Regions from separate parts of the Gardnerella washingtoni genome, predicted to be linked through region 1. Evidence: riboswitches for the same ligand, from Rfam matches in the RefSeq annotation. Region 1 holds a riboswitch; each other region holds the start of a gene.
What was found. A riboswitch is a leader RNA that binds a small molecule or an ion and turns the genes downstream of it on or off. The one in region 1 is predicted to bind thiamine pyrophosphate.
Positions count from the first base shown of each region.

Region 2: linked by a shared signal. The riboswitch ahead of HXT28_RS02200 (ABC transporter permease) and the one ahead of thiC (phosphomethylpyrimidine synthase ThiC) in region 1 are both predicted to bind thiamine pyrophosphate.
Region 3: linked by a shared signal. The riboswitch ahead of HXT28_RS00450 (bifunctional hydroxymethylpyrimidine kinase/phosphomethylpyrimidine kinase) and the one ahead of thiC (phosphomethylpyrimidine synthase ThiC) in region 1 are both predicted to bind thiamine pyrophosphate.

Region 1 covers NZ_CP058398.1:838,468-844,486, reverse strand. The annotation lists gene HXT28_RS03250 (peptidylprolyl isomerase) at 1-244, opposite strand, end outside; gene thiC (phosphomethylpyrimidine synthase ThiC) at 539-3,193, opposite strand; TPP riboswitch at 3,191-3,296, opposite strand; gene HXT28_RS03240 (methionine ABC transporter permease) at 3,534-4,214, opposite strand; gene HXT28_RS03235 (methionine ABC transporter ATP-binding protein) at 4,262-5,038, opposite strand; gene HXT28_RS03230 (MetQ/NlpA family ABC transporter substrate-binding protein) at 5,294-6,019, opposite strand, start outside.
Region 2 covers NZ_CP058398.1:585,241-591,259, forward strand. The annotation lists gene mfd (transcription-repair coupling factor) at 1-1,147, shown strand, start outside; gene HXT28_RS02190 (ABC transporter ATP-binding protein) at 1,224-2,099, opposite strand; gene HXT28_RS02195 (ABC transporter substrate-binding protein) at 2,121-3,125, opposite strand; gene HXT28_RS02200 (ABC transporter permease) at 3,278-4,045, opposite strand; TPP riboswitch at 4,089-4,203, opposite strand; gene eno (phosphopyruvate hydratase) at 4,352-5,647, shown strand; gene HXT28_RS02210 (L-lactate dehydrogenase) at 5,844-6,019, shown strand, end outside.
Region 3 covers NZ_CP058398.1:152,612-158,630, forward strand. The annotation lists gene HXT28_RS00445 (cell wall-binding protein) at 1-2,083, shown strand, start outside; TPP riboswitch at 2,305-2,418, shown strand; gene HXT28_RS00450 (bifunctional hydroxymethylpyrimidine kinase/phosphomethylpyrimidine kinase) at 2,408-4,165, shown strand; gene thiM (hydroxyethylthiazole kinase) at 4,481-5,947, opposite strand.

The DNA of each region.
Region 1 (6,019 bases):
ATCCAGGACCGCCTGTGCCGGTGCCAAGTGGGCAACCGCCTTGAATCATAAAATCTTTAATAATGCGGTGGAATGTCAAACCATTGTAGAAAGGTTCATGAGAAGCCTCACCAGTGAATGGGTCTTTCCACTCTTTTTCGCCGGTTGCGAGACCAATGAAATTCTTAACAGTTTCTGGCGCTTTGTCATCAAAGAGATTGATAGTAATATCGCCTTCAGAAGTATGCATAATAATTGTGCTCATAGTTGTAATTTTCCCATATGTTCGAGACTGCTAGCCAGTATCGTGTTATACGTTATATTTTGCGATATTGTAGAGCGAATTGAGAAACCAACCTAAGAACCAACCTAAGAACCAATTTGGCTATTAACGTAGGAATGAACTTAATATTTTGCAAGTTATAAAAAAGCGGGTTTTATAGTAAGCAGTAGCGCTCACTATAAAACCCGCTGTAGTTGGTTATTTTAACCTTCTTCTAATTTATTCGTGGTACGTATAAACGTGTATTTTCTAATATTGAAACGTATTAAAAATACACTATAAGTTTTGATACAGCGACGAACCAGATTCCTGGAACTTCTTGCTCATTGCCTTCATGCCATCAGTAATCGCCTGGCTACGCGCTTCCTCAACAAGCTGTTCCTGTTGAGCAGCGCCGCCAAAACGCTTACGAATATTCTGAGAAATAGCCATGGAGCAGAACTTTGGTCCGCACATCGAGCAGAAGTGCGCCATTTTTGCAGGCTCAGCAGGAAGAGTATCGTCGTGGAAAGCGATTGCAGTATCCGGATCGTAGCTTAAGTTAAACTGATCTAACCAACGGAACTCGAATCGAGCTTTACTAATAGCGTTATCGCGATCCATAGCATGCGGATGATGCTTAGCAAGATCAGCTGCGTGGCAAGCAATCTTATATGCAATCACGCCCTGCTTCACGTCGTCTTTGTTAGGCAATCCCAAATGCTCTTTAGGGGTCACATAGCAAAGCATTGCAGTACCGTAGCGTGCAATCTCTACGCCGCCAATTGCGGAAGTAATATGATCATAGCCCGGGGCGGTATCGGTAGTTAGAGGACCAAGCGTATAGAATGGAGCATTCTGGCAAATCGCCTTTTCCATCTCAATATTCATGCGCACAGTGTCGAATGGCACGTGTCCTGGACCTTCAATCATCACTTGCACATCGTGCTGCCAAGCAATCTTTGTAAGCTCACCAAGTGTCATAAGTTCGGAAAGCTGAGCCGCATCGTTTGCATCAGCCAAGCTACCTGGACGCAAACCGTCACCCAAAGAGAAAGCAACATCATACTTTGCGAAAATCTCGCATAACTCTTCAAAGTGCGTGTAAAGGAAGCTTTCTTGATGATGCTGTAAGCACCACTCTGCCATAATCGAGCCGCCACGCGACACAATACCGGTTACTCGGTTTGCGGTAAGCGGCACGTAGCGAAGTAGTACGCCTGCGTGAATAGTCATGTAGTCAACGCCCTGCTCGCACTGTTCGATAACCGTGTCTCGGAACAGCTCCCAGCTGAGCTTAGAAGCGTCATCCTCAACCTTTTCCAAAGCCTGGTACATTGGTACGGTTCCAATTGGCACAGGGGAGTTACGTAAAATCCATTCGCGAGTCGTGTGAATATCGTTACCGGTGGAAAGATCCATCACGGTATCAGCACCCCACTTCGTGGCCCACGTAAGCTTTTCTACTTCTTCGTCGATAGACGACGTAACAGCAGAATTACCCATGTTCGCGTTGAGCTTCGTTAAGAAGCGAGAACCAATAATCATAGGCTCAGCTTCAGGATGGTTAATATTGCAAGGAATTACAGCGCGTCCGGCTGCAACTTCTTCGCGAACCAGCTCCACGTCACAATTTTCGCGAGTAGCAACATACTGCATTTCTGGAGTAACAATGCCATGGCGAGCGTACCACATTTGCGTAATCGGATGATCCGCGCCCTTCATTGGCTTATGCGTACGCCCACGCCATTCCTTAGAAGCCTTACCGCGCTTAATAGCGCGCTTGCCATCGTCTTGAAGATTGCGTCTGCGGCCCTCATATTCCACAACGTCACCGCGGTCACGAATCCAGTCAAGGCGAAGCGGAGCCAAGCCCTCTTTAGGATCACACTTTGGTCCTTCCGTATTGTAGTCCTTAAAAGGCGGGTTAGGTCCCACGCCAGGAGTATCTGAAAGCTTAATTTCCGTGTACGGAACTTCCAAATCGTAGGAACCATACTTATATTCAAAATGAACAGGAGTAGTTTTGCGAATATGAGCCTTATCTCGCTGGGTGCAACCACGAGCCGCAATATCAACACGTTGTTGCTTAGCTAATTTTGCTGCATCTTTTGCTTCTTTAGCGTTAATAAACGTCGGCTTCTTTTCTTCAGATGGTTTTGAAGACTTTTCTTCTGTATTTTCCGCGACGATTACGCGTTTAGCGTAACCATGTTTTGCTTCACCGCGTACGGCTTTCCAACGTTCAATGAACTCACGCATAGTGGATTCTGGTGTTTCTGAAGTGTATAGAGGTTCAGCAACAAAGAATCCTGCAGCTTTTGTACGAGCAATCATAGCTACATCATCTAATTGTGTTTTTCCACCCACGAGTACTGGAAAATCACTTGCTACGCAAATTGTGTTAATTTTTGCTTCGTCCAACGTTGTGTGATTTGCTTCCAATTCGTAGGCAGCAGTAGTATTTTCGCATCCTTCTTCAGGATTGTGCATGGCAGTTACGCAAATATAATCAATGCAACCATCCGGAAGCTCATTAATAACTTTGACTAAACTTTCAGTTTCAACAGACAAGCCAATAATAGCGTCCTCTCCAAGCAAAGCACGTGCTTCTCGAGGTTCCATATCGCTTTGTGCAAGATGAATGCCGTCTACTTTGATACTTTGATTTCTAGCTTGCCAAGCAACGTCAACTCGCTCGTCAATAACAAACGTTACGGAATCGCACTTATTGTTATCTTCAATAATTTGAGCGATATCGCGAGCAAGAGTCGTAATTTCCTTAGCGTTTTCATTGTTGCAATGAAGTCGGATAAGAGTTGCTCCTGCGCGTAAAGCATCATCAACTACGTCAGTAAGTGGTCGATGATTACAAGCTTGTGGGTCTGCAATAAAGCAGGCGTTGAGATTAAATTGATTACGCATCGAAGCGTATGGATAATTTGAATTCATACTAAACTCGTTGCTCCCTACGTTGTATTAACTAACAGGTTCTAAGGGTTAGGTATTAAATACCTATCTCAGCCTTCCTATGAAAGCACCCCTGCAAAATGTTGAATTATCAATAAGTTTACACGATTATGCGCATTTCATGGGTTGGGGTATGTTGCAAATATGAGAGCGAACACGAAGGTGGTATGAAGACAAACACAATCATACATAGCAATAATAAATCTCAGCGGCACAATAGTTTCAAACACAATAGCTTTAAACACACTAGTTTCAAACACAATAAAACTGCCTGTGTTAGTAGCATGCAGGCAGTTTGTAATTGGTAAAATGTAGAACTGCTTTAGCGTTCGTGATGATTAATAATGCGCGCGATAGTGTCGCCCAAAGTTTGCACAATTTGCACGAGAATGATGCAAAGAATAACAGCTACAGTCATAACATCATACTGGTAACGCTGGTAGCCGTATCGAATTGCAATATCGCCAAGTCCGCCTGCACCAACCGTTCCAGCCATTGCAGAAAAACCAAAAAGTGTAATAAATGTTAGAGCGGCACCGCGAATAAGCGAAGGCAACGCCTCCCAAAGCAGCACTTTGCACACGATTTGTAATTTACTGGCACCAAAGCTTTGCGCAGCTTCGATCAGACTTCCGTCAACTTCTGCTAAAGATTGTTCAACAATGCGCGCCACAAATGGAGCTGCAGTAATAACAAGTGGCACAATGGCACCCGGGACGCCAAGTGAAGTGCCGACAATCAAGCGTGTAAATGGAATTAACGCAACGAGCAGGATAATAAACGGTACTGAACGCACGATATTAACGATCCAGCCAAGAACCGCGTTTATTGGAGCGTTCGGACAAATACCTTTTTTGTCGGAAGTAATAAGCAATACGCCAATCGGAAGCCCAATAACGTATGCTAAGAGTGTTGCGACTGAAGTCATCACTAGTGTATCGAGCACACCTTCAGCAAGTAAGTCGCCGTATTCGTTCAAAAATTGTGTAGCAGATTCTATCATTGTTATTTCACCTCGTTACTAAGCGTATGAAATCGTAGTAGAGCGTATTAAATCGTAGTAGATGCAGGCTTTTTACGATGATTTTCTTGCTTTTCATCTGCAATCAGCGTTCGCAAAATATTGCTTTGTGGATTTGCAAATAAGGTTGTAGTGTCGCCTAATTCCACAATATGACCGTCGTCAATCATTGCAACTCGGTCGCAAATATTTCGCGCAACTGCCAACGAATGCGTAATAATAACCAGTGTTACGTTAAGTTCGCGATTAATTCGGCGCAGTAAATCGAGGATTTGCGCGGTTGTAGTGGAGTCTAGTGCGCTTGTTGCTTCGTCACAAAGCATAATCGAAGGATTATTTGCTAACGCCCGAGCAATAGCAACGCGTTGCTGCTGGCCGCCAGAAAGCTGGCTAGGGTAGCGGTCGGCAAGATCTTGCAAACCAACTAAATTAAGCAAATAATGCGCGCGTTCTTCACGCTTCTTTTTATCAACGTGATTAAGTTCAAGTGGGAAAGTTACATTTCGCAATACTGTGCGCTGCTGGAAAAGACTAAAATTCTGGAAAATCATGCCGATATTTGCTCGAACTTTAGCAAGCTCGCGGTCTTTGACTCCAGTAATATCATTGCCATCAATCACAATCCTACCGGAAGTTGGGCGCTCAAGCAGATTCATGCAACGCACGAGCGAAGATTTTCCAGCACCGGAAGAACCGAGAATACCGAAAACTTCTCCCGACTCAATAGTGAGATTAATATCATGCAATGCTTCATGCGCTTCGCTACCTTTGCCGTAGCTTTTATGAAGATGTTCAATCTGAATCATGCTATTCCTTACAGATTATTTTGTGCTCTGTGCAACATACTAGCGTTACGTATCAAATTACGTATCAAATTACGTATCAAGTTGTGTTATGTTACGTACTGCCTTACATATTGTACGCATACTATGCAGGGGTTTATGCGTTTATGTACCTATGTACTCATGCACTTACAAAAATAATGCCGCAAAGCGCGCTAGAAATCACACGTATTTACGGCATTATATGGCTACATGGTAAGTATTGATGGTAAGTATTATTTAGAAAACAGGAAGCACAGCGCCCTTATAAGTCTTAGTAATATAGTCGTGGACTTCGCTTGTTTTCAAAGCCTTAAGTAATGCCTTAATTTTGGCCAGCTTTTCAGAACCCTTCTTTACTACAATAATATTTTCGTAAGTTTTAGCAGCAATTCCACCAACCTTTTCGGAAGTAAGCGGATCCTTAGTTGGGTTAAAACCAGCCTGAATTGCGTAGTTGCCATTCATGGCAGCAAGATCCACATCCTTAATTGCAGTCGGAACGGTTGCAGCCTCAAGTTCCTTAAACTTCAAATTCTTCGGATTACTCGTAATATCTTTTACAGTAGCGTTAATATCTTTTGGATTCTTCAGCTTCAACAAGCCAGCGTCCTGCAGAAGTAGCAGTGCGCGAGCCTCATTCGTAGGATCGTTTGGCACTGCAACGGTTGCACCATCAGCCAAAGCCTTAATGGTTTTGGTCTTTCCTGGGTACAATCCAAAAGGCTCAAAATGAATTCCGCCTACCGAAACAAGATGCGTTCCCTTTTCCTTGTTGAAATTGTCGAGGTAAGGAAGATGCTGATAATAGTTTGCGTCAACTTCACCTTCTTCGGTAGCGGTATTCGGCTGCACGTAGTCTGTAAACTCCTTAACAACCAGCTTGTAGCCTTCCTTCTGCAAAATCGGCTTTACTACTTTATTAAGGATTTCAGCATGAGGAGTAGGCGATGCTGCTACAGTAAC
Region 2 (6,019 bases), 250 kb from region 1:
TGAAATGGCTGTAACTGGTATTCGTGAAATGTCTACTTTGGCAACACCTCCAGAGGATCGTCTCCCTGTGTTGACTTATGTTGGAGCTTATGAAGATACACAAGTTGCTGCTTGTATAAAGCGTGAGCTTCTTCGCGGTGGACAGGTATTTTATGTTCATAATCGAGTAGAAGATATTAGTTCTGTTGCCACCAAGATTCATGAGCTTGTGCCGGATGCGCGCGTTGCTATTGCGCATGGAAAAATGGGCGAAAAGCAGCTTGACGCTGTCATTCGCGATTTTTGGCATCGAGATATCGACGTTCTTGTGTGTACCACAATTATTGAAACTGGTCTTGATATTTCTAACGCGAATACACTTATTGTTGATCATGCTGATCGATTTGGTTTAAGCCAGTTGCATCAGCTTCGCGGTAGAGTTGGGCGCGGTCGAGAGCGTGCTTACGCTTATTTCTTGTATGATCCGACTAAACCAATGACTCAGCAGTCTCACGACAGGCTTGCAACTATTGCTCAACATACGGCTTTAGGTTCAGGTTTTGATGTTGCTATGAAAGATTTGGAACTGCGAGGAACTGGAAATCTTCTTGGCGATGAGCAAAGTGGACATATTGAAGGCGTCGGTTTCGATCTTTACGTGCGAATGGTTTCAGAAGCTGTTGAGCAGTATAAAGAGCCGGAGCGCGTGGAGGCTGTAGCAGTAACTATTGATTTACCTATTGAAGCTTCGCTTCCAGTTGATTATATTGCTTCGGACAAGCTTCGTTTGGAAGCGTACCGCAAGCTTGCTTCGGCGAGTAATGATAATGATTTGAAGGAACTTCACGACGAGTTGTTGGATCGTTTTGGTGAGCCGCCTGAAGCGTTTGGCGCGCTGTGTGATGTTGCTCGCTTGCGTTTTAAGGCTCGAGAGCTTGGTATTACGCAAATCAGCTCTCAAGGAAAGACTGTTCGAGTGATTGGCGTTAATCCAAAGGAATCCGTGTTAATGCGTTTAAATCGTATTTATCGTGGAATGCAATATCGCCCGCTGACGCATATGCTTATTATTCCCGCTCCTTTTGAATCTTCTCTTGGGTCTAGCGCAATGAGCGAGCATGAAATACTTTCCTGGGTGCGTCAACTTCTCGATGATATCGCTTGGTAAATTTGCTTATATTCATATTTAAATAAAGGCGACCGCTATCTTGCAGTCGCCTTTATAAATATGGTTTCATAATTACTTATTGCAATGCAGCTCTAAGTTCATCTTCTATCTCACTATGATTTACTGGACGATTTTGAGCGTCAAGATGTTCGCGATTAATATGCCATTCTTTATGAATTTCTCCATTTTTTATCATAAGAATGCGATTAGAAAGTCGTACAGCTTCCGCAATATCATGCGTAACCATAAGAGTACTCCAACCATATTGAGCTTGAAGTTTGTTCAGCAGATCTTGCATATCAAAACGCGTAAGAGCATCCAAAGCTCCGAAAGGTTCGTCCAGTAACAATAATTGAGGATTCCTCACTAATGCTCTAGCTAAAGAGACTCTTTGCTGCTGACCGCCTGAAAGTTGAGATGGCCACTTGTTATCAAAACCTTCAAGCTGTATTTGGCAAAGCGCTCGATGAGCAATATCCTCAAGCTCTTGTTTACTTCCTTCCATGCCAAAAACAACGTTTTGGCTTACGGAAAGCCAAGGTATTAATCTCGCATCCTGGAAACCAATAGCCTGACGACTGGTGGCATGAACGCTACCTTCGCTAGGAGTAAGCAATCCCGAAATTATTTTCAAAAGCGTTGTTTTTCCACAGCCAGATCTACCAATAAGCGAAACAAACTCACCTTGCTTGATACTCATCGTAACGTTTTTTAACACAAAAGTAGAATTATCTGCAGCATTGTTTCCTGCATCGTTACTTACAGTGCTATTTTTAGTGTTACGAAAAGAGATGCCAAGATGCTCTATGTTAACGCAATAAGCGTCATTTTTCGCACTAGAAGTATCCGATTCTCTAGAAGATTCTTGAGAATCTGCGGAAAGCTCTTTAGAAACTTTCGCAGTATCGTTTTCCGTAGTGTGCTTTTGAAACATGTTCTTGAAACCAGTCATATTCTTGTAGATAATTGATGCTTATTTGCTGCAATCCATTACAGAATCATCCAAATTCTTTGGAGCCTGCTTAATTAAACCGTACTTAACGTATTCTTTAGCTTGAACTTTCATCATTTCCAAGCCTTTAGCGTCGATTGGGCGAATCGTTGGATTGTCAAACTTTTCAATCTGCTTAATAATCGTGTCAGACGCGCCAAGCTGCTTATAAGCGTTGCCAATAACATTCTTTTCCTTGTGAGACTTCTTTGCTTCGCGTACAAGAGCCTTATACATTTTCTTCACAAGCTCAGGATGCTTCTTAGCGAAGCTCTTGGAAACGATGTGAATAGTAACGTTCATATTGCCATATTTCTTAGCGTTTACCAGCAACTTAGATCCAGGAGTAGTCATAGCTGCTGCAAGATTCTGATCGAACGAAGAAATTGCGTCAATCTGACCAGAAGAGAAAGCAGCCTGGAAGTTGCGAGGATTCATCTCAACTTTTTGAACTTTAGAAACATCTAAACCGCTCTTATCAAAAGCACGATGAAGCATGTAGTCACCAGTGTCACCATTGTGAATAATAGCAACTTTCTTTCCATACAAGTCTTTTAAGGTTTTTACGCCACTTTTTGCAGAGGCTACAATTCCTTGAGAATCACCATTATAGTATTCGAGAGCAAAGGCAACCCAAGGCTGTCCTTCGGCAATAAGATCAATAAAACGACCGGTTCCTGTAGTTGTTGCATCTGCGCTACCGCTCATTACTGCAGTAAGACCATCAACAGGAGTGTAAGGACCAGTGTAAGTAACTTTAGACTTTCCAAACTCTTCCTGCAAGAACTTTTCGTTCTTCAATGTCGTTAAATAGTTTGCTGTAGAAAGATAAGCAACACGCATAGTACCAGTATCTTCCTTAGCAGAAGAAGCGCTACTTGCGGATTTTTGGGCACTACCGCAGGATGCAAGCGCAACTGTTGCGCAAAGAGCACATAATGCAGCAATAGTGCGTTTGCTTATACTATTCATTTTGAAATTAACCATAATTGGCTCCTTTGTTTTTTGTGTTTTTATTATTTATTTTTTTGTTATTTGGTAATTGATCAAATCTTTATTTATAAAATTAGTGAAGTATTAGGGGAATTTTGTATGTCTTACACAAAATTCATTTAGTAGAAGGCTTATATTGCGTATATTTAGGCTTTTCTGCGTTCCGGCATAAGCAAGTATTCAAATATATTTGCCGTAATCTCAGAACCAAGACCAGCAATTGCGTACATGATTATGCAAGCCATCATCTGGTCTGGCCTAAAGAATTGTTGCGCTCTTGAAAGAATATAGCCGATTCCAATAGAAGAATTAACTGTTTCGCAAGTTACTAAAGCGACCCATGCTACGGAAATAGAAAAACGTAAGCCAGTCATAAAATTAGCAAGCGTACCGCGCATAAAAATAGTGGTAAAAACAGTCGATTTTTTAATGTGATAGGCCTTAGCTAGTTCAATAAGACGCGGATCGATATTGCGAACGCCATCGCGAATATTGACATACATAGGGCCAAAAACGCCTATTGCAATAAGCATAATTTTCATAAGCTCATCAACACCAAGAAAAATAATGAGAAGAGGAGCTAGGGCAGGGAATGGTATTGAACGTATCATGTGGCTAGGTTTGTTGATGATTGTTTCACCTATTGCGCTTCCTCCAGAAAGAATTCCGGCAGGAAGTGCAAACGCAATACCCAAAAGAAGACCTGCAACGACCCTAAAAATGCTTATTGCAAGAGACGGCCACAGTATTCCCTCATTGTGTAAATCTACGAAAGCTTTTATAACTTCGAATGGGGAAGGCAAAGCGCGGTTTTCTACAGGGCCGAGTGTAATAATAAACCAGCAAAAAACTATAACTATTGTAGAAAGCCAAGCGTTAAAAGATTTAGATAATTGGGAGGCTTTTTTCTGCATGACTTTACTGTTTGCACTGCATGCAGTTTTGTGCTTATGAAAACGAATATTCATTCGACATTCCCTTCGATAGTACTAGCTATATCAGGTTCGACGGGTATGTTCTCAGCAATATTCGCTAATTTATATGAACGAGCAGTGCACCCCGTGTCAGTTTGTTATTATGTCTTATAGGCATGGACAAACATGCAAACTCGCGACACTGTGAACGTTCACGGCATAATTGATAGTTAATATAATGTAACGTCCATAAAACGCACTAATCTTGGAAGAGTCATCACAACCCATAGGTATAAAGGAGTAGTTGTGGCAGCTATTGAAAGCGTATACGCACGCGAAATTTTGGATTCTCGTGGAAATCCTACTGTTCAGGTTTATTTGGAGACCGAAGATGGCGCTCAGGGCATTGGTTTAGTACCTTCTGGTGCTTCAACTGGTGAAGCTGAAGCTTGGGAGCGTCGCGATGGCGACAAGTCCCGTTATCAGGGCAAGGGCACGTTGGAAGCTGTTAAGGCTGTCAACGAGGTAATCGCACCTAAGGTCATCGGCATGGATGCCACTGATCAGCGCGCTCTTGACGAAACAATGATTGAGCTTGATGGCACACCAAACAAGGGCAAGCTTGGTGCTAACGCAATTCTTGGCGTTTCCCTCGCTGCTCTCTACGCTGCTGCTGAGTCTGCTCAGCTTCCTTTGTATCGCTACATTGGCGGTACTAATGGTCACATTCTTCCAGTTCCAAACATGAACATCATGAATGGTGGTGCTCACGCTGACTTTGCAACCGATATTCAGGAGTACATGATTTCTCCTTACGGTTTTGCAACTTACAGCGATGCTTTGCGCGCTGGCGTTGAGGTTTACCACACTTTGAAGAATGTTTTGAAGAAGGAAGGCTTGGCTACTGGTCTTGGTGACGAAGGTGGCTTCGCTCCAAAGATGAAGTCTAACGAGGATTCTTTGAAGTACATCATGGATGCAATCGCAGCCGCAGGTTACGAGCCAGGCAAGCAAATTGGTATTTCTCTTGACGTTGCTTCTTCCGAGTTCTACAACAAGGAAACCGGCAAGTATCGTTTCGATGGTGAAGAGCGCGAATCTGCTTACATGCTCGATTACTACGAGAAGCTCATCAACGAGTATCCAATCGTTTCCATTGAAGATCCATTCCAGGAAGAAGGCTGGGATGATTGGGCAGAAATCACCAAGCGTCTCGGTGATCGTTTGCAGTTTGTTGGCGATGATTTGCTCGTCACCAATCCAAAGCGTTTGGCTAAGGGCATTGAGCTTGGCGCAGCTAACTCCTTGCTCGTGAAGTTGAACCAGATCGGTTCCGTCACCGAAACCCTCGACGCTATTGAACTTGCAACCAAGAATGGCTTCACTTCCATGGTTTCTCACCGTTCTGGCGAAACCCCAGATACCACCATTTCTGATCTTGCTGTTGCTAAGAACACCGGCCAGATTAAGACTGGTGCTCCTGCTCGTGGTGAGCGTATTGCTAAGTACAACCGCTTGCTTGAGATTGAGGAAGAGCTTGGTTCTACCGCTCAGTATGCTGGTTACAGCGCATTCAAGGCTTGCAAGAAGTACATGAAGTAACTTTTTAGTTTTAAGTAACTTAGTGACTTCTTAAGTCTTTGAGTTTTAACGGTCAGTCGTGTTTACGGCTGGCCGTTTTCTATTAATAAATGATGAAAAATTTAAAAAATGAAAAATTTTTTTGATTTGACTTTTATTCTTATCCCAATAGTGCTAATTTTATGAAAAACTCAAAAAAAGAAGGAGATATTTCATTATGAGAAAAGTAGCAGTTATCGGTATGGGTAATGTTGGTGCAGCTGTTGCTCACCAGCTTGTTGTTGGTGGTTACGCCGACGAGTTATACCTGTATGACAAAAATGAAGCCAAGGTTAAGGCTGATGCATTGGATTTTGAAGATTCAATGGATAATGTGCCTTTTAATGTAAATAT
Region 3 (6,019 bases), 690 kb from region 1:
TGGCGTTAAATCTGAAAATTTGGATGAGTTATCGAATAACAACAACTCATCTCAATCAGACGGCAGTGAAAATCCAACTCATGCAAGTAGCGCTGTAAATAGCAATTCGACGAATGGTAATGCGTCAAATGCGTTAAAAGAAAAAGAAGAAGAGAAAGAAGAAGACATGCGCAACGTGCTATCTGCTGACTCAATGGTTGCGCAACGTAGTAGCGTGTGTAGGCCTGAAACAGAAGCGCCAAAAGATTGGAACTCGCCTTCAGATTGCGTGTTCTTCCCAGTCGTAGTCAATAAGAAAGTCGTACAAGTGCATCCATTGCTGCTGAATGACTCTGAAAAGCGTGCTGTAAATTACGTGCTACGCAATGGCAATTCCGGTGGCAAATGGCTTGGATTTGGAGATGCTGACAGTCTTATAAGCGTGGATGATGATGATACGCTTTCTGCAAACCAGTCAGAAGTTGCTTGGAAGCGTGGGGAGTATGTTGCGCCTACTGAGCAGAAAGATAAACGCAACAATTACTCTAACGCAGGCAATGAGCAGGATTCGTTTATTCTTTTGCGTGGATGGCGTAGGCGAAATGTAACGCCGGAACCAAGATATAATGTTGTAACAAGATTCGCTAGGTTGCGAAGTGTTGGTAATGATGCTGCTGACTACACGATTGAGTGGGATAAAGATAAGCCATATATTGACGGACGTTCTAGCGACCCAGGATTTGAGCTGGTTGGCACGCCTGGTCATCAATCGCTTGTGTATCGCTATAACGCGAGCAGCAGCGGTCAAATAGGTTTAGGTGACTTGCAGAATGCGTTAAAGCTTATGCCAGTAAAATTGAAAGAAGCAACAAATGGCAAATCTGGTAACGAGTTAAAGAAAGCTGAAGATGATTTTGCTAAGAGCCAACCATCTTTGCGTGTTGTTAATGGCACAGATAAGGCTGCTGCTGAACAGGGTAAGAATGGTTTCAATCGTCCTGGTTTCTTTACGCTGAATGGTGAGTTTACTAACGCACCTGACTTGGTTACCGCAAATGGTTATTATGGCGGCGGTAATAGCGTTTCAGTTCGTAATTCAAATAGTGGTATGAATGCTAGTGTTTTGGGAAACGATCAATATAACAAGATGACGCCGAAATCAACTGATATACCAGAGTGGGGAATGGGTGATGTAAAGTCGTCTCAATTCACGCTAGATAAAGTTCTTGGTGGTCTTGAAGGCATAAAATACGTTAATAATTCCTCAAACTCTTCGCACTATGTGCTTTCGCTTTCAAACCGTTATGCTAGGGAAAGTCTGCAAGGTACATACGGTTATGAAGCAAAATCTGACTTTAGTGATATTGCTGGAGCGCAGTCAATTCTACCAGTATATGTAGTGCCGGTTGATGTAATAAAGCCTAAAGCTGAAGCGAAAGGTTCGCTTGAGACTTCGTCTATGGATGAGCCTTACAAAGTTACTGCTAACGATATTAAGTTTACATTTACTGGTAATCCAGATGCTAAAGGCAAAGTAAACGGCAAAGAGCTGTTAGTAGACGCTAGCGATGATTTTGATTCTCGAGATGCAGTTGAGAAGAATCTTCAAGTATGCGTGCGAAAATTGAACAATCGTAAGCCTGTTGAAGATACTTGCACGCCTATTTTGAAGCGCGATACCAACGGCAACGCAAGTGTAGATGCTGACGAATTGCAGAAGTTGCTTATAACTAATAAGAATACGGCTGTTTACGCAGTATACGCGCAGACAAAAGATAAGTCAGAGAATAAGAGTGAGCACTATGATGCTGGCAAAGATGATACGAAGGCAATCATTGGCTATATAAAGATTACTGGCATTAACGTGTCGCCAATTCCGCTGCCGTTTACTGGTGGAAACGCTGCTATTACGTACACCTTCTTATTCGGCATATTGATGGCGCTCTTCATAGCATCGGGCGCATTCGGTAGGCGCGGATGGTTGGCATCTGTGCTTAGCGGAAACGGCTTCGGCTCGCTTACTGACAGCAAGCACTGCGGCGATTCGGCTGAAGCGCTTCGAAGCGGTAGGATGTTCTTCAAGTTCAAGTGGCTTAGGTTGTGATGCGTAAGCGCGCGCTTTTGGGGACTTACACCCCACTCAAGTAACGCTCGCGCGGATAACGCGCTCGCTTACGAAACTCGCGTTGGAAGTCCCCCGGACTTCCAACCTAAGCGAGTTTCCGCTCCGAATTGCTTTCGCGCGCTCAATCGCTGCGCTCAAGCAGGTCGTCGCGTAAACGTGAGATAAATTCTCCACGTTAGTAGTGTGTGAACGATATAGTCGAAGATGGTTCGGAGTGCGCGATGCTGCGATAATTCACAAGCAAAAACGCTGAGATTACATCCGCAGAACCTGATCTAGATAGTGCTAGCGAAGGGAAACATAATGACAATACCTGCACAAACAAACGCCGATAGTAAAATCACTTCCGTAGTAAACGCTACTAATGTGAATACAACCGCGAATACAACCGCGAATACAACCGCGAATACAGCTTTCTCAACTCCACGAAAAAGCTCGTTGCCGTCACTTGACGATCCAATCATTCCGCGCGTGCTCTCCATAGCTGGCACAGATCCGACGGGTGGTGCCGGTATCCAAGCCGACCTCAAATCAATCATGGCATCTCATGGCTTCGGCATGTGCGTAACTACCGACCTAGTTGCGCAAAACACTTGCGGTGTGCGCGAAGTCTATACTCCGCCAACCTCGTTCCTACGCGCACAACTCGAAGCTGTATTCGACGACGTACGCATTGATGCTGTTAAACTAGGCATGCTCGGAGACAAACCATACATTGAACTTGTGCGCGACTGGCTTGAATCGCATCCCGTGCCAGTAATCGTACTCGACCCTGTGATGGTAGCTACTTCTGGTGATCGTCTGCTGAAACAATCAGCCGAAGAAGCATTACGCCAATTTGCTGCAAAAGCGGATATTATTACGCCAAATATTCCCGAACTTGCTGTGCTGTGTGAACAACAGCCTGCAACCAGCTTTACTGAAGCGTGCGCACAAGCTCGCCGTTGGGCTGCCGACAACAACACCGTGGTAATCGTGAAAGGTGGTCACTTAACCGGCACGGACGCTGGAAATACGGCAGTTTTCCCAGACGGTACCGAGATTCACGTTCCTTCGCCACGCGTCGACACTTCTACAACGCACGGCACAGGCTGCTCGCTTTCGTCGTCTCTAGCGGCTCGCGTTGGTTTAGCGCTTCGAGAAGGAAAAAAGCTTGAGGATCATGAAACCGTTGCGGAAGCATTATCTTGGACTACGCATTGGCTTAATGAAGCGATTGCGCATGGAGCGGATTTGCATGTTGGCAAGGGGCATGGGCCGGTGAACCACGCGGCACGTCAGTATAGGATGGAGCTTGATTCTTCGGCAACACCATGGGAACACATGAAAATTAATGAGCGAGATTTAGACGGCACGAAACCTGAAACTTGCGTTGTGTCAGCTCATTCTGTTGCGCGAAAACCGTGGATTGCTGCCGCTGGTAAGTGGACTGCGGCTTTGTGGAACGCGAGTGCTGATGTCGATAATAATATTATGCGGATGCCGTTTATTCAGGCGCTTGGTGACGGATCTTTGGATGAAGATTTGTTTGACTTCTATTTGAATCAGGATGCGGAATATTTGAAACGCTACTCGCGAGCTTTGGCGGCTTGCGGAGCTAAAGCACATGATGATAAAGCGCGTGTGCACTGGTCGTCAAGTTCCGCAGGATGCATTGAGGCAGAGTCTGAGCTGCATCGTGGCTGGTTTAAGAAAACAGGTCAACCAATGCAACCTGTTTGTTCGCCAGTGACGCTTGCTTACGTGAATCACTTGCTTGCTTCGACATTTGGTGAGGATTATGTAGTGGCAGCGGCTAGTGTGCTTCCTTGCTATTGGTTGTATGAGGAAGTTGGTCATGTGCTTGCTGCTGCGTTGAAGCCTGGCAACCCATACTATGATTGGATTGAAATGTATTCTTCGGAAGGCTTTGACGCGTGCGTTCGTACGGCAATTGAGTGTGTGGAAGATGCTTTTGAGAAAGCTTCACCTGAACAGCGTGTTCGTGCTGCTCAAGCGTACATGACGTCGTGTGTGTACGAATACGATTTCTTCAACCAAGCGCATCGCGCACTGCGTTAACGCTCCGAGCGCTTTGACCGAGCTTGAAATCAATGGGATTTCAAGCTCGGTCAAAGCGGGAACTCGCTTAAGTTGGAAGTCCGTGGGACTTCCTCGTGTTTGGAGTGCTATGTAGTCCGTAACCCTCCAAATGTGAGGGGGATTCCTTGTGTTTGGAGTGCTATGTAGTCTGCAACTCTCCAAATGTGAGGGAAATTCCCCGTGTTTGGAGCAAATAACCACATGGCACGCTCCAAACGTGAGATGAGTTTCCCTGCGTTTGTGGACTTAGAGTGTGTGTAAGTCCACAAACGCTCGCACGGTCTAAGCGCGCGCTTACTCAGTAATCACGCGCTTCAGCTCGCGCGCAACTTTCGCTGCATCCTCAGCACACATCAGCGCCGACACTGTGCACACGCCGTCAATTTCAAGACCGCGAATAGGGAACACCGTATTCTCGTGAATTCCGCCAATTGCCAACGTTTTCACGCCCATCGTGTGCGCAACTTTTGCAACCTCATTCACGCCATCAACGCCAAGCGGTGGCACGTCGTGCGCCTTCGTATGTGTTTCAAAAGCAGCGCCAATACCAATCGCATCTGGCAGCGGTACATCATTTTCTTTGCACTCACGGTACGCTTTTTCCATCAAATCCGGTCGCGCGCAAGTAAGCCCAATCATCCACTCAGCCGGCATCATCTTGCGCGCTTCAACAAACGGCATATCTTTTTGCCCAATATGCAGGTTAAAACCAAGCCGAGCTGCACAATCAACATGATCATCAATAAACACAGGCACATCGCCATGTCCAGAATCAATGAGCGCGTGGCGCAATCTCTTCGCCTTAGCGGCAATCTCAGTATCGTCAGAATACTTATCGCGCAACTGCACAACCGTAACTCCACCCTCAATTGACTCTACTGCCACCCGCTCTTCCGGTCGATTGCCCATGCGTGGATCAGTGACCAAATACAGCGTCCAATCAACAGGCTCCACTGTAAACTCAATATTAGTGAGCTCAAACATGTCGTTTACGCTTAGCGTTGAAAGTGCGTCCATCCACAGCGTGCGGAAGGTTCCGGGAGCTGTGGTTTGGCGAGCTGCCCAAGTTCCAGCGGCTGCAGCATGTACGTGCGCAGCAACAGTTGCAGCAAGCGGTCGCTCTGGGTTTGCGCCAACGTACGCTGCAACAAGCGCTCCTAAAGCACAGCCCGTGCCAACAACTTTAGTCATAGTTTTGTGGCCGCCTGTTACGCGAGCTAAGCAGCCATGACCATAAATTGCGTCTTTCTCGCCGGAAATTGCCACTACTGAGCCGTACTTTTTGGCTAATTCGCGTGCTGCCTGAAGCGCGTCGTTCACATTATCGTGCGAATCTACGCCTTTGCCGTTGCTTTCTTTGCCTGCAAGCGCCATGATTTCGGAAGCATTTGCGCGAATTACGGTAGGGTGATGCTTAATAATCTCGTGTATAAAGCGCGTGCGCGGAGCGAGAGCCGGCACGCCAATGCCAACAGGATCAAGTACCCATGGGGTATCGGCTTTTTCACAACCTTCAACGGCTGCACGCATGTACTCGGAAGTTTCCGGTTGATGGAAGGTGCCGACGTTGATGAGTACACCGGTGGCGATTTGCGCGAGTGCGTGCGCTTCTTCCGGGTCGGTTACCATGATTGGTGATGCTCCTGCGGCGAGGAGTACATTTGCGGTGATGTCTTGCACGATGACGTTCGTGATGCAGTGGGTGAGTGGCTGCTGTGCGCGCACGCGTTCGATGCATTGGCGCACATCGTTGAGGAACATGCGTCGGCGAGCGCGTGCAGAAAAGCTGGTGTCAACTTGCGTTGTGCTTTGATTGTTTATTGCTGCTGCGTT